4 regions of the Bradyrhizobium septentrionale genome follow, and region 1 is predicted to be linked to each of the others. Evidence: predicted binding sites of a transcription regulator. Region 1 holds the regulator's gene; each other region holds the start of a gene.

Region 1 (3,293 bases):
ATCGACGGATGACGTGGCAAGGGCGCTGACCGCACTTGGTATTTGACCATTTGCACCTAAGGAGTTTTGCGCGTGGCTTTGATGCCGGTTGCCGATGCCCTGTCCGCCATTCTTGCCGGCGCCGAACCGCTGCCGGAGGAGATAGTCGCGCTCGATGCGGCCTACCACCGCACGCTGGCGCACGACCTCGCGGCGCGCCGCACCCAGCCGCCGGAGCCGATGTCCGCAATGGATGGCTACGCCGTGCGCGCCGCCGATGCGGCTGACCTCAAGGCCCGGCTCAGGGTGATCGGCGAAGTCGCCGCCGGCCGGCCGTTCGAGCGGACGCTCAGTGCCGGCGAGGCGGTGCGGATCTTCACCGGCGGCGTCATCCCCCATGGCGCCGACGCCGTCATCATCCAGGAAGACACCCGGGTCGACGGCGACCATATCTCGATCACCGAGGCCGCGAGCCCAGGACGGCACATCCGCCCGGCCGGCGTCGACTTCCGTGAGGGTGACCTGCTGCTGAAGGGCGGCAGCCGCCTCTCCGACCGCGCGCTTTCGCTGGCGGCCGCCATGAACTATCCGGAACTCGCGGTGCGCCGCCGTCCCAAGGTCGCGGTGCTCGCCACCGGCGACGAGCTGGTGATGCCGGGCTCAAGGCCCGGCCCCGGCCAGATCGTCTATTCCAACGGCTATGCGCTGCGTGCGCTGGCGCGCGCCGAAGGCGCCGAGACCGTCGATCTCGGGGTTGCCGCCGACACGGTGGCCGCGACCACCGCCGGCATCCGCCGGGCGCGGGAGACCGGCGCCGACATCCTGATCACCACCGGCGGGGCCTCGGTCGGCGACCACGATCTGGTCAAGCAGTCGCTGGAGGCCGAGGGCGTCGCGATGGCGTTCTGGCGGATCGCGATGCGGCCCGGCAAGCCGATGATGCATGGCCGGCTCGGCGCGATGCGGGTGATCGGCCTGCCCGGCAATCCGGTGTCGTCCTATGTCTGCGCCTTCCTGTTTCTGGTGCCGTTGATTCGGGCTTTGAGCGGCCGGAACACCATCCATCATGTCCGCACGACCGCCCTGCTCGGCCGCGACCTCGCCGCCAACGACCGGCGCGAGGACTACCTGCGCGCGCGTCTCGAAGAGCGCCAGGACGGCGCGCCGATCGCCACGCCGGTGATGCAGCAGGATAGTTCGCTGCTCGGGAATCTCGCTGCGGCGCGGGCACTTCTGGTGCGTCCGCCGTTCGCGCCCGCCGCCGCCAAGGGCAGCGAATGCGAGATCCTCACACTGCCCGAGTGAGGTTTTCGCGGGCTGCCGATTGCGCGCCGCCTGATGCGTTCACCGGAAATTAAGTGGTTGCGGAACACATATCGAACATATAGTGTCCGTTCATGATTTGTTTCGAGTACTGGTGTCTACAATCGGGAAGCCGCCAGGGAGCATCGCGCTCCCGAGATCAGGCCCCGTCTGAAGGCCCCACCTGAAGAGTCTCGGAATCGAACGACGCTATCAACCGGGGGAATACTCGAGATGCTCACGCGCAAACAGTACGAACTTCTGCGTTTCATCAATGAACGTCTGAAAGAGGCCGGCGTGCCGCCCTCCTTCGACGAGATGAAGGATGCGCTCGACCTGCGCTCGAAGTCCGGTATCCACCGCCTGATCACTGCGCTGGAGGAGCGCGGCTTCATCCGCCGCCTGCCCAACCGCGCCCGCGCCATCGAGGTCATCAAGCTGCCCGAACTGGCCGCCGGCGGCGGCAACGGTCGCCGCGGCTTCACGCCCAGCGTCATCGAGGGCACCCTCGGCAAGCGCAGCAGCACGCCGCCGATCGCCGAGGACGACGGCAACCGTCCGGTCGCCGTCCCCGTGATGGGCCGGATCGCGGCCGGGACGCCGATCGAGGCGCTGCAGACCCGCAGCCACACCATCAGCGTGCCGCCCGACATGCTCGGCTCCGGCGAGCATTATGCGCTGGAGGTGCGCGGCGACTCCATGGTCGACGCCGGCATCCTCGACGGCGACATGGCGCTGATCCAGCGCAACGACGTCGCCAACACCGGCGACATCGTGGTGGCGCTGATCGACGAGGAGGAAGCCACCCTGAAGCGCTTCCGCCGCCGCGGTGCATCGATCGCGCTCGAGCCGGCCAACACTGCCTATGAAGTGCGCATCCTGCCGCCGAACCGGGTCCGCATCCAGGGCAAGCTGATCGGCCTTTATCGCAAATACTGACGACCGCGGAGCATGATCCGGAAAAGTGCGAAGCGGTTTTCCGAAAAGATCATGCTCGAACAGACATATGGAGCGGGATGACGATTCGAAGAAAAAGTCGTCCCGATCCAGGAACGAGCAACAGATCGGATCGTTCCTTGGAAGATAGCGCAGCGTGCGGACCAGCTTGGATGCGCCCCGATACCTCTCGCGCAGTGTAGCGTGTTTGTGATTGAGGCGTTCGACGGCCAGTCGTACAATCGCCCAGAAACGAGCAGACACTCGTTTGCTATCGTCCACTCTGGTAGAGGCCTGCGCCTCAAGGAGAGGCACGGGTCGCTACCTCGAAAAGAGGAGCCATCCGATGTGTGACTATAGTCTGCACGCCGTGGCAGCGCGCCCCGCCATTGTCGGAGAGACGCTGATCACCACGACCTTCCGCGGCACGTCGACCCGCGGCTTTGCTTCGGAGAACGATCCCACGGTCGCGGTCTGCATGCTGCCGGGCACCGAGCTCGCTTTCGCCGAGAACGTTCGCTACGACAGCCGCTGGATCTGGACCAAGACGATGAATTTCCGCGTCGGCGTGTTCAACGAAGTTGAGCCCGACGTGCCCGATCGCCATCACGACGCGGTCGAATTCCCCGACGGCAGCCATGTTCTGGTGACCCAGCTGGTCGAGGGACAGCGCGTCAGCGTGCTGCAATTGCCGGCATTGCATCCGCAGGTCGAGCACAAGCCGAAGGCTGTGGAGCGGCGCCCCTCCGCATTCGCGTCGCTGTTTTTGGGTTGAGCGCACCGTCGCCGCGGAATGAGCCATTCGGCGGCGGATGACCTTAAGCGATTTCGAGCGACCCCGGATTTCCGCTTCCGGGGCGCATGAGGAGATTTGCGTCGGCGAGCGCCTTGGCGCATCATCGCGTACGGAGGACGTGCACTCACGGAAACCTGCGCAGTGGTCGACAAGGTCACATGGCAAAAGGCTGGACGCGTCACCGAGCCGGGCCGCTACATGTTCCGGTTCGGCTGGCTGACGGTGACGGCCGATGATCTCAAGGTCTGGGAGCAGTTTCCCGAGGCCGTCTTCACCCTCG
Region 2 (3,293 bases), 1.4 Mb from region 1:
GGCCGAAGGCGCGGCCTTGATGTACTCCCTGACCAACTGAATCTCTTCCCGCGAGAGGTTGAGCGCGGCCTGTTGGGCGGCGGCGTCAAGCGCCTTCTTCTCTGCCTCCGCCTTGTCTTGCGCCGCTTCCTGTTGGGCGGCGTCGCGCTTCACGGTTTCGATCTGTTCGAGTCTTGCGAGACGTTCTCGCAGCGGAACCAGCTCCCGGCGCAGCGTGGCAATGTCCGACTTCAGGGTGGAGTTCTGGCCGAGCGCAATCGCTGCGGCAACGCACGCAACGACCGCGATCAGGCTGAGACATGCGACGGCGAACCCCGTCACGCCAACCCGATCGCCGGCCTTGCGATCTGCCATGCCGTCCGAGGAACGCCGCCGCCGCCGGCGAGCGAACTTCGGCATGCTGCTGGCGAGCAATCCGACGAGTCGCGATAGCCGGGCATCGCTTCGATTCGTATCGTGAACCGAGCCAAAGGCCGGCTCGAATACGATCGGAACATCGGCGCGTGGTTCGGGTGCGGCATCAATGTCATCGGTCCGGTCGACGACCGCACCGCTTAGCGCATCGCGCGTGTCGGCAACAACGGTGTCCGGGCGCTCTTGCCGTTCATTGGATTCTTGCTCGATGCGCTGCCGTTCGCCACGTGAAGCTTCGAGTGAGTGCCATAGCGAGAGGCCGGAGCCGGTGATCTGCAGACCGGCGTCATTGATCGAAGCTAATCCGGCTTCGAAGACGTCAGCGTCGCCCAGCTCGGACGAGCGCTTCAACTGCGTGGCTCCGTCGCCCGCTGCGATCATGCGCTTGACTTCGCGGCTGACTTCATCAAGCGGGATCCGTTGCTCGGGCCTTGCGGCCAGCACGCTCAGGATCGCCAGATTGAACTTCATGCAGCGCCTCTCGATGCCCCGTCAGCCGGAGAGTCGAGGGAGTGTAACGGCTCTCGCATAGGCAAACAATCCGCCGCCAGGCGCGCAACAGATGGATAAGTCCGCCTGCAACGGGATGCGTCAGGATCGCGTGGGCTGAAGCGCTTCAGAGAAATTCGCGCAGCCTGGAGAGCTCGAGCACATGCTCCGGCGACAGCACATCGGGGACGAGCGGAGGCTGCGACCTGGTCCGGATCTCATAGAGGTGTCGCGTCTTCTCAGGCTTGTCCATGAAATCGCGAATGCATTGGTCGAGCGTCCCGTTGACGACCATATAGGGCGTCCGGTCCTCTCGCCTGGAATTGTTCAGAGACGGCCACTTGTAAAGCGAGGCCGCGGCCTGAAAGTCCACCTGATGAGCGTGATCGTTCATTTGAGGATATCAACCCCAAAGAGCTTGTCCGTCAACCGACGCGCTCCGACAGGCACGCCATCCGCGAGCGATCAATAAGGCGCAAAGACGGACTGACATCAGTCATGCCGCAAGCGAGCACAGAGAATACCGGTTCATATTGTTCGTGTTTTGTTCTATGGTCAATTCCCGTATCCGAGATCGACCAATTTCGGTCGGAGGCCGGGGTGAACGGGTTGAGATGGCAACGGCAACGACGATCCTTCACGCCGACCTCGATGCATTTTACGCGTCGGTCGAGCAGCTGCTTGAGCCAACGCTGCGAGGCAGGCCGATCGCCGTTGGGGGCGGGGTTGTGCTTGCCGCGTCCTACGAGGCGAAGGCCTTCGGCGTGCGTGGCGGCATGTCGGGACGGGAAGCGCGCGAGCTGTGCCCGCAGCTCATTTTTGTCGGCGGCCATTTCAGCGACTACCAGCGGCTGGGTGATGCGGCGATCAAGGTGATCGGCGATTTCACACCGCTGGTCGAGCGCATTTCGATCGATGAGGCGTTCGCCGACGTTGCCGGCTGCACGCACCTGTTCGGAACGCCCGCCGAAATAGCCGCGGCGATCCGGCGGCGCGTGCGCACCGAGCTCGGCCTGCCGATCTCGGTGGGCGTCGCACGCACCAAGCATCTTGCAAAGATCGCCTCGCAGGTCGCAAAGCCCGACGGGCTTGTCGTGGTTGATCCCGACGCCGAGCTGAAATTCCTTCACGATTTGCCGGTTGAACTGATGTGGGGTGTGGGGCCGGTCACCCGGACGCGGCTGGCGGCGATCGGCGTTTCGACAATCGGACAGCTTGCCAAATTGTCGGAATGGTCGTTGGCAAGGTTGCTCGGTCCCGCGGCGGGCGAGAAGCTCGCAGCCTTGGCCTGGAATCGCGATCCACGACAACTCAAGCCGCACCGCCGTGCGCGATCGGCAGGAGCACAATCGGCGCTTGGCCGAAAGCCCGCGATCGAGCAAGTCATTCGGCCAACGCTGCTTCATCTCGCCGACCGCGTCGCCACGCGGCTTCGGGCCAAATCCCGGCCTGGACGTACTGTGACAGTACGCGTTCGTTTCGCCGACCTGAAGTCGGTGACGCGCGCGATGACGCTCGATGCGCCGGTGTGCACGACAATGATCCTGGCCCGCCTCGCCGAAAGTCTGGTACGTGCTGCGCTCGCTGACCACCCGGGCGAGAAGATCATCTCGCTGCTGGCTATCTCGGTGTCGCACCTCGAGGAACACTGGGATCTTGCTCTCGACCTCCCGCTCGGACTGGCCGATGAAGCACTTCGCCCTGGAAGTCGGCCGGGGATGGCCCGCTGGGCGGCAGACCGTGCCATCGACAGGATCCGCGATCGCTTTGGCTGGGACGCGATCGGATACGGTTCGGCGGCGCTGGAGGCTGTTCGTTCGGTCCCCGATGAGTTTCGCAAGCTTGCCGAGAAAGACCTCTAGAACTCGTGATTCACTTTCTCGTCAGTCCATTAACAAAAGGCAATTTGGAATCGCGCCCTTGTGAGTGGTGACCTCGCGCACTCGGCCTATTCTGGGGCTGCGGAGGACAGCCATGAAGTACAGCGCCGAACTGATCCAGACCATGCGCGATGCATTGGACACGGTCATGGCCAGCGTACCTGCGGATCAATCCGTTTTCGGTCTCAAGGCGGCCGTTGCTGAATGCATCCTGAGAGCCGCCGCTCACGGCCAGACCTCGTTCGACGGACTCGTGACCTCAGCGTCCAATCAGCTGCAATCGATCATCTCGATGCTGACCTAGGAGATCAGGTCGCGGCCAGGCTGTCCGGAAAAATAGCTCGAAGGGCAGGGGATCGACGGCAGAGAAACTGATCTCGCCAGCCGCAAGCAGTCTACAACTTTGACGTCGACGCGGTGACCGAACCTGATCGGCTTTCATCGCAGCCCGCGGTTGTGGTGCCTCGTAGCGATCGATATCGCGCTCAGCGTCGGGCACACTTGGCCTGC
Region 3 (3,293 bases), 3.6 Mb from region 1:
CAAAACGCCATGCATTCTGCATCGCCTCGATTAGAGTGCCTTCGTTGTAGCGCGGCGGCGGTCGGGTCTCCTTGTTCTCGATTTTTGGATCTTGCAGTTGCGCCATCTCGCCGTCGCGCAGCGGCGGCAGCATCTGCGCCTCATCGCCCTTTTCGTCGGCGGGTTGCCACTCCGGGAATGCTGCTCGCCAGCCGAGATCAATGGGCTGACGACCGGCTGCGCGGAATTCGAAGCCGCGCACATCGAGCGTTGCGGTTGTCTGCCGGTAACGGAAGTCGGGCATCAGGGCGGCCAGGTATGCCCTTGCGATAACGTCAAAGAGTTTCTTCTCGTCAGACGATAGGCGAGGCCAGACCTCCGGCAGCTTGTCGATGGTGTTGACGTTGGGAATGACGGCATGATGGCTCGCACCCTCCAGCCCCTTGTCGTAGAAGGTGCCGCTCGCGCCTCTACGAATCACCGGCGGATCGGGTACAGGGATCGCTCCGAACGATTGGCCCACTCGCAGTCCGGCGATGATACGCGGCACATCCGATATCAAGCTCTGCGGCAGGTAGCGCACTTCGGCACGAGGATAGGTGATGATCTTCTTGCCTTGGCCGTCATACAGCTCCTGCGCCACTTCGAGCGTTTTGCTGGCCGACCAGCCGAAGCGCGAGCCGCAGAGTTTCTGCAGCGAAGGCAAATCATGCAGCTTGGGTGGCCCTTGCCGCTTATCCTCGACGCGCACGGTAAGCGCGCCCTCGAAACCTTCAGCCGCTTTGACTACGTCCTGGGCGATCTCGCGCTTAACAATTCGGTCCTGCGGCGCGTGCCGCATCTGGAATTGCCCGCCCGCAACTTTCGCGGTGGCGACAATCTCAAAATAGGCCAGCGGCACGAAGTTTCGGATTTCCAATTCACGCTTGCATACAATGGCTAATGTCGGCGTCTTCACACGACCAACTCCAATCACTCTTCGCGCGCCTTGTCCAAGGATGACGGTTGCGGTGCGAGTGAGCGACAGGTTGTAAATCTGATCGGCCTGTCGGCGCGCAACCGCGGCGGCGTATAGGCGAGAGTATTCGGTATTGGGTTTTGCGCGACCGAATGCGTCGCGGATGGTCTGCGAATCCTGCGCGGTGAACAGCACTCGCATCACCTGGCCGCGATAATCGTAATGCTCAAGAATTTCCTGACCGATCAGCTGACCCTCGCGGTCGCAATCGGTTGCAAGCCAAACGCGCTTGGCAGTGCGCAACGCCTCGCGAATGGCCTTGAGCTTGGCCGCTTTGTTACCGCCCTCTGCCGGGCAGGTACCGTAAAGACCTTCAGGCCGTAAAAGTATCGGCGACCATCGCTTCCAGGCCGGAACAACATCCTCCGGTTCGAGGAGATCGAACAAATGGCCCTCAGCTGGAAGAACATCACCGTAGCGAGAACCAATTGCGGCGCGGACGTCTTTGGCCTGGCTGGTTTTCTCCGTGATGACGATCTGATCTGCCATGACGGCCTAATTGGGAGGGTGCATTTAACGCCTGGAACATACCATGAACACACAGAAGAGCAAGCTACAATTAATCCAACTCCTGATAGTGCCCTGCTTGGAGGTTATTTACGGCGCGTGTCGGCGGACGGCATCCAGGGGGACTGCTTGCGCTCGTTCTTCACAACCGAACGCGAAGACAACGGCGATGAAGCGGTCCAGCATCGCCGTCTGTATAACGCCCTTAACCGCAGGTCATACACAACGGAGGATGACGCATCAAAAAAGCGTTCGCGGATGGGCGCGGCTGTAGTACGATTCGTGTAGAGAGGATCTATCGTGTCGAGCGCCAAGCAGATTCTAGCTATGTTGAGAAGCCGTGCTGAGGGTGATGAAGATGGGTTCTTTTCCATCGCGCTTCAGATCGCAGCTTCAGAAGCTCGGCAAGGCCGGCGCGACACCGCACAAGAGATGCGAACTGAAATCGACAAAGCGCGCTCGCGCAATTCGCGGGGGGCGTCGGTCGCGATTCCGTTTGCAAGTCCGCGTGGCAGTCTAGAGGGGCTGCTTGAAATGCGCGACCCACGTTACAAGCTGAAGGATGTTGTTTTAGGCGACCGCTTGCTGGGCCGCTTTAGCGATGTTTTACGTCAGCAGCGCAAACGTGACTGGTTGCGCGAACATGGCAAAACTCCTAATCGGCGCGTCCTGTTTGTGGGGCCACCCGGCTCAGGGAAGACGATGTCTGCCGAGGCTTTGGCGGGTGAGCTTCACCTTCCGCTGTTCATTATCCGCCTTGAAGGGATGATAACGCGTTATATGGGTGAGACGGCCGCGAAGCTGCGCTTTATTTTTGATGAGACCGCCAAGCGCCGCGGTGTTTACCTGTTCGACGAGTTTGATGCGGTCGGCGGTCAACGAACGGCCACGAATGACGTAGCCGAAATGCGACGCGTTCTGAATTCTTTCCTTCAGTTTATGGAGGAAGGTAACTCGACCGATAGCGTTATCATTTGCTCGACCAATCATCCGTCACTCCTCGACCGGGCCTTGTTGCGCCGTTACGACCAAGTTCTGGAGTTTGACGCGCCGACCTCAGCACAGATCAAAACGCTCATCACGGCCAACGTCATTCCGATGAAAGTGGTCCGTCCGGCGTGGAAACATATCATTCATGCGGCTGAGGGCTTAAGCCAATCAGAAATTGTCAGAGCGGCAGACGATGCTGTGAAGACGGCGATATTGGATGAGCGAAAGCAGCTCACCACGGAAGACCTTGTTGACCGTCTCCAAGAGCGTCACGCCATGCGAACGGCCTTTATGGACACAGAAGGTTCGTAATGTATGCCGTCGCGTTTCAACCTACCCCACATTGACATAATCGCATTTGCGACTTCGCAAGGCTATGTCGGCGAGCAAGGAGGCGGTTCAGGTGCTGTTCGTGAACGTGCCGCGCATGGTCAACGTGTTCAAAATGAACTGCGTGTTGCACTCGCGGCAGCTGACGCCGTCAAACCGACGGATACGCGCCTAGAGCCGCCCACCGGCACATTCGTCGAAGTTGAATTGAAGCGGGGCACGCCGCCTGACGTGCTCGACATGAAAACGCAAGATATACGCACCGGCGCGGTCAAAACGACCGAAGCAAATGACCGCGTGATCGCGCTGTATATTCCTGATCATGCACGTCCGGTTCTTGAAGAAATTCTCAACGACTATCTAAGCGGGCCGCTGAGCAAAGTAGGAAACAATCCTCCGAACAAAAAGAAGGTGGAGTCTATCGAGGCTATTCGCACAGCGCAATTCCGGAGGAAGGGCGTCGATTCGG
Region 4 (3,293 bases), 3.7 Mb from region 1:
TCAGCTTTTCCATGTCCTTGACGTTCATCTTCATGCCGCCGGGCATGATGATGTCACCGGGCTTCTGGTCGGCCTTGCAGGCGCCAAGCCATTTCGCCTCGATGGTCATGGTGGTGTCGCGCGCGCCGGCCGCGCCGCCCTCGGAATGTGAGGTGCTCTTGACCGTGTAGGCGGAATTGAAATCGCCGACGATCTCGGCATGGCTCTGTACCGTCATGCCGGCGACGCTGCAGACGGAATCGCTGACATAGCCGGTCGCAGTCTTCTGGATGTCCTGCTTGGAGCAGACTTCCTTGGCCATCGGCGAGGCCGCCGCGCTCATTTCCTTGTCGGTGGTCTCGTCGGTGCAGTGCTGCATGGTGATTTCCGGCATCGGCCCGCCGGTACGCAGCATTTTCATCTCCCACAGGCCGGGCTTGCGGGTCGGCAGGTCGACGGCACTTGCGGCGCCGGCGGACAGGACAAGGCAAACAGCCGAACCAAGCAAGGCAAGCTGTCGGGTCATGCGGTGAGCTCCCGGCTGAACGATCGGAGGATTTGCCGCGCGCTCAGTAGAGCGTGCGCACCGGCCTCTGGGCCGAGCCGTAGGGCACCCAGCGGCAGGCGAAGGAGATATAGCCGCTCGGATAGCGCTGCACCGCAAGGAACTTCACCACCTTGCCGTAGGAGGCGCAGTGATCGACGGCGAGCTGCCGGGCGTCGGTCTGGGCTGCCAGCGTATAGGCGATAATACCGCCGGTATCATTGCCCTTGAATGGCGGCACCGGCTGCATCCAATCGGCTCGCGCCGGTACGACGGCCAGCATCCCGCAAACGGCAACCAGGCACGCGGCCAATTTCCTTCGCATCGCAGACTCCATTTCGCTTGAAACAACATAGAGTGCGCCGGCCACCGTGAAAAGAACGAGCCGGCGGCTAGAAGTGGACTTCTCCGCAGGTGTTGCCGCGCTGCACTTGACCTTGCCGGGGCTTCGCGGCACCGTCCGCGCATCGGATCATCGGGTGGATTCCCATGCGCAACCTGTTCAACTCCCGCACTAAACTCGGCCACAAGCTTGGCCTCGGCGCCGCACTCGTGGTCGGCCTGCTGGCTTTCGGGGGTACGGCCGAGGCCGCCAATCCGTTCGAGCTGAATTTCTGGCTGTCCGGCCCGCGCTATGACGGCAATGTGGCGCCCTGCGAGAGGGCGCTGAGGGTCATCAGCGAGCAATTCCAGGAAAAGGAAGCCACTTTCTGGAATTCACCGCTCGTGATCACCGGCTTCAACCGGATCCACGAAACCGCCTTCCGCCCCTGGCAGGCCGACAATATTCCGCGCCGCTATTGCTCGGGCGACGTGATGTTGAGCGACGGCAAGGTGCGCGGCGTACACTATTCGATCATCGAGGACGGCGGTTTTGCCGGTGTCAGCGACGCCCTCAGCCTCAGCCCGGGCGTCGAATGGTGCGTGACCGGCCTCGATCGCAACTGGGCCTACAACCCGGCCTGCAAGGCCGCCCGGCCCTGATCTCCGACCAGATTGCTGACAGCAGAAGCCGCCGCCATTCAGACGGCGGCTTTTGTTCTTGAAATGTTCCCGCGGCCTGCTAGGCTCCGGGCGGTCGAGTGAGGGGGCGTTTGATGCCGCGGTTGGTCACAATTTCCCGATTTCTGATTTCGATTGCCTTTATTATATGCGGTGCGGTGGGGGCCTCGGCCCAGGATCGCCGCCAGAATGCGCCGGGCGAGTTCGATTTCTACGTATTGTCGCTGTCGTGGTCGCCTTCGTTCTGCGAGGCGGCGAGCGAGCGCGGCAACAACGGCCGCGGCACGCAGGCCCAGTGCAGCGGGCGGCCGTATTCCTTCGTGGTGCACGGCCTGTGGCCGCAATATGAGCGGGGCTTTCCGGAATACTGCCAGCGGCCCTCGCCGCGGCTCGCCCGCAACATCATGACCTCGATGCTCGACCTGATGCCGGCGCCCGGGCTGATCTACAACGAGTGGGACAAGCACGGCACCTGCTCCGGCCTCGGCGAGCGCGCCTATTTCGAAGCCATCCGCAAGGCCCGCGCCGCGGTGAAGATCCCCGAGGAATTCCTGCAATTGTCGGAGCCGAAGACGATCGCGCCCGACGAGCTGGAGGCGGCGTTCATCAAGGTCAATCCCGGACTCAGCAGTTCGGCGATCGCGGTGACCTGCGACAGCAGGCGGCTCAGCGAGGTGCGGATCTGCCTCAGCAAGGACCTGCAATTCCGTTCCTGCGAGGAAACCGACCGCCGTGCCTGTCGCCGTGATCAGGTGCTTATGCCGCCGGTTCGCGGCGGCTAGAGCCCTCCGCGTTCAGGGCGGGCGCGCGCCGCACGTCGTCGCGCAGCATGTCCTGGCCATCGACGCTGTCATGAAACAAGCGAGATAAGGCGTAGATGCCCGGGACAAGCCCGGGCATGACGAAGTACAACATGCGCTCCCTCTGGAGCGCGGCACAATCATCCCATGAACTACCGTCACGCCTTTCACGCCGGCAGCTTTGCCGATGTCATCAAGCACATCGTGCTGGTGCGCATGCTGACCTATCTGCAGGAAAAGCAGGCGCCGCTCCGCGTCATCGACACCCATGCCGGCGCCGGGCTCTATGACCTGACATCGAGCGAAGCGCAGCGCAGCGGCGAATGGCTCACCGGCATCGCGCGGCTGATGCAGGCGCGACTCTCCGACAAGGCACTGCCGCTGATCGCGCCGTATCTCGACATCGTCAGGGCATTCAATTCGAGAGGCGAACTGAAAGCGTATCCCGGTTCGCCGCTGATCGCGCGTGCGCTGCTGCGGCCGCAAGACCGCCTCACCGCCTGCGAGATCGAACCGACGGCGCGCAAGCAACTGATCGATGCGTTGCGGCGTGATGCGCAGGCGCGCGTCGTTGATCTCGATGGTTGGACGGCGCTGCCCGCATTCGTGCCGCCGAACGAGCGGCGCGGTCTGGTGCTGATCGATCCACCGTTCGAGGCAAAGGATGAGTTCGAACGACTGGCCCGTGCTTTCACTGAAGCGTTCGCGAAATGGCCGACCGGCGCGTATCTTTTGTGGTACCCCGTAAAATCCCGGAGGGCCACCGACGAGCTCGCGCACAGTGTCGCAGCAGCGGCAGCAACAAGCCGGCCTGCCGGCAAATGCTTGCGTTTGGAATTCAGTGTGGCACCGCAAGAAACCGACGGCGGCCTCGTATCCACCGGCCTTTTGATGGTGAATCCGCCGTGGACGTTGGCAGGTGAGCTGAAGATCATCCTGCCCGAACTCGAGAAGCCGCTTGGTCAAGG

What was found. Region 1 encodes LexA, which represses DNA repair genes until DNA is damaged. Its sites were predicted from a motif close to TGTTCNNNNTGTGTTCNG; they were not measured.
Region 2: dinB (DNA polymerase IV) is a predicted target of LexA. The motif match lies at 1,438-1,455, and genes of this name have one in related genera.
Region 3: HAP48_RS10965 (type IA DNA topoisomerase) is a predicted target of LexA. The motif match lies at 1,519-1,536, and genes of this name have one in related genera.
Region 4: HAP48_RS22355 (ribonuclease T2 family protein) is a predicted target of LexA. The motif match lies at 1,561-1,578, and genes of this name have one in related genera.

Annotation. Positions count from the first base shown of each region.
Region 1 is NZ_CP088285.1:8,064,261-8,067,553, forward strand. Features, by position in the region: gene HAP48_RS40320 (HAD family hydrolase) at 1-46, shown strand, start outside; gene HAP48_RS40325 (molybdopterin molybdotransferase MoeA) at 73-1,284, shown strand; gene lexA (transcriptional repressor LexA) at 1,516-2,220, shown strand; gene HAP48_RS40335 (hypothetical protein) at 2,564-2,992, shown strand; gene HAP48_RS40340 (hypothetical protein) at 3,155-3,293, shown strand, end outside.
Region 2 is NZ_CP088285.1:6,626,154-6,629,446, forward strand. Features, by position in the region: gene HAP48_RS33140 (hypothetical protein) at 1-885, opposite strand, end outside; gene HAP48_RS33145 (hypothetical protein) at 1,031-1,297, opposite strand; gene dinB (DNA polymerase IV) at 1,518-2,765, shown strand; gene HAP48_RS33155 (hypothetical protein) at 2,878-3,087, shown strand.
Region 3 is NZ_CP088285.1:1,906,038-1,909,330, forward strand. Features, by position in the region: gene HAP48_RS10965 (type IA DNA topoisomerase) at 1-1,486, opposite strand, end outside; gene HAP48_RS10970 (AAA family ATPase) at 1,805-2,806, shown strand; gene HAP48_RS10975 (hypothetical protein) at 2,810-3,293, shown strand, end outside.
Region 4 is NZ_CP088285.1:4,333,021-4,336,313, reverse strand. Features, by position in the region: gene HAP48_RS22370 (DUF3617 domain-containing protein) at 1-505, opposite strand, end outside; gene HAP48_RS22365 (hypothetical protein) at 549-848, opposite strand; gene HAP48_RS22360 (hypothetical protein) at 1,013-1,507, shown strand; gene HAP48_RS22355 (ribonuclease T2 family protein) at 1,621-2,307, shown strand; gene HAP48_RS22350 (hypothetical protein) at 2,282-2,440, opposite strand; gene HAP48_RS22345 (23S rRNA (adenine(2030)-N(6))-methyltransferase RlmJ) at 2,473-3,293, shown strand, end outside.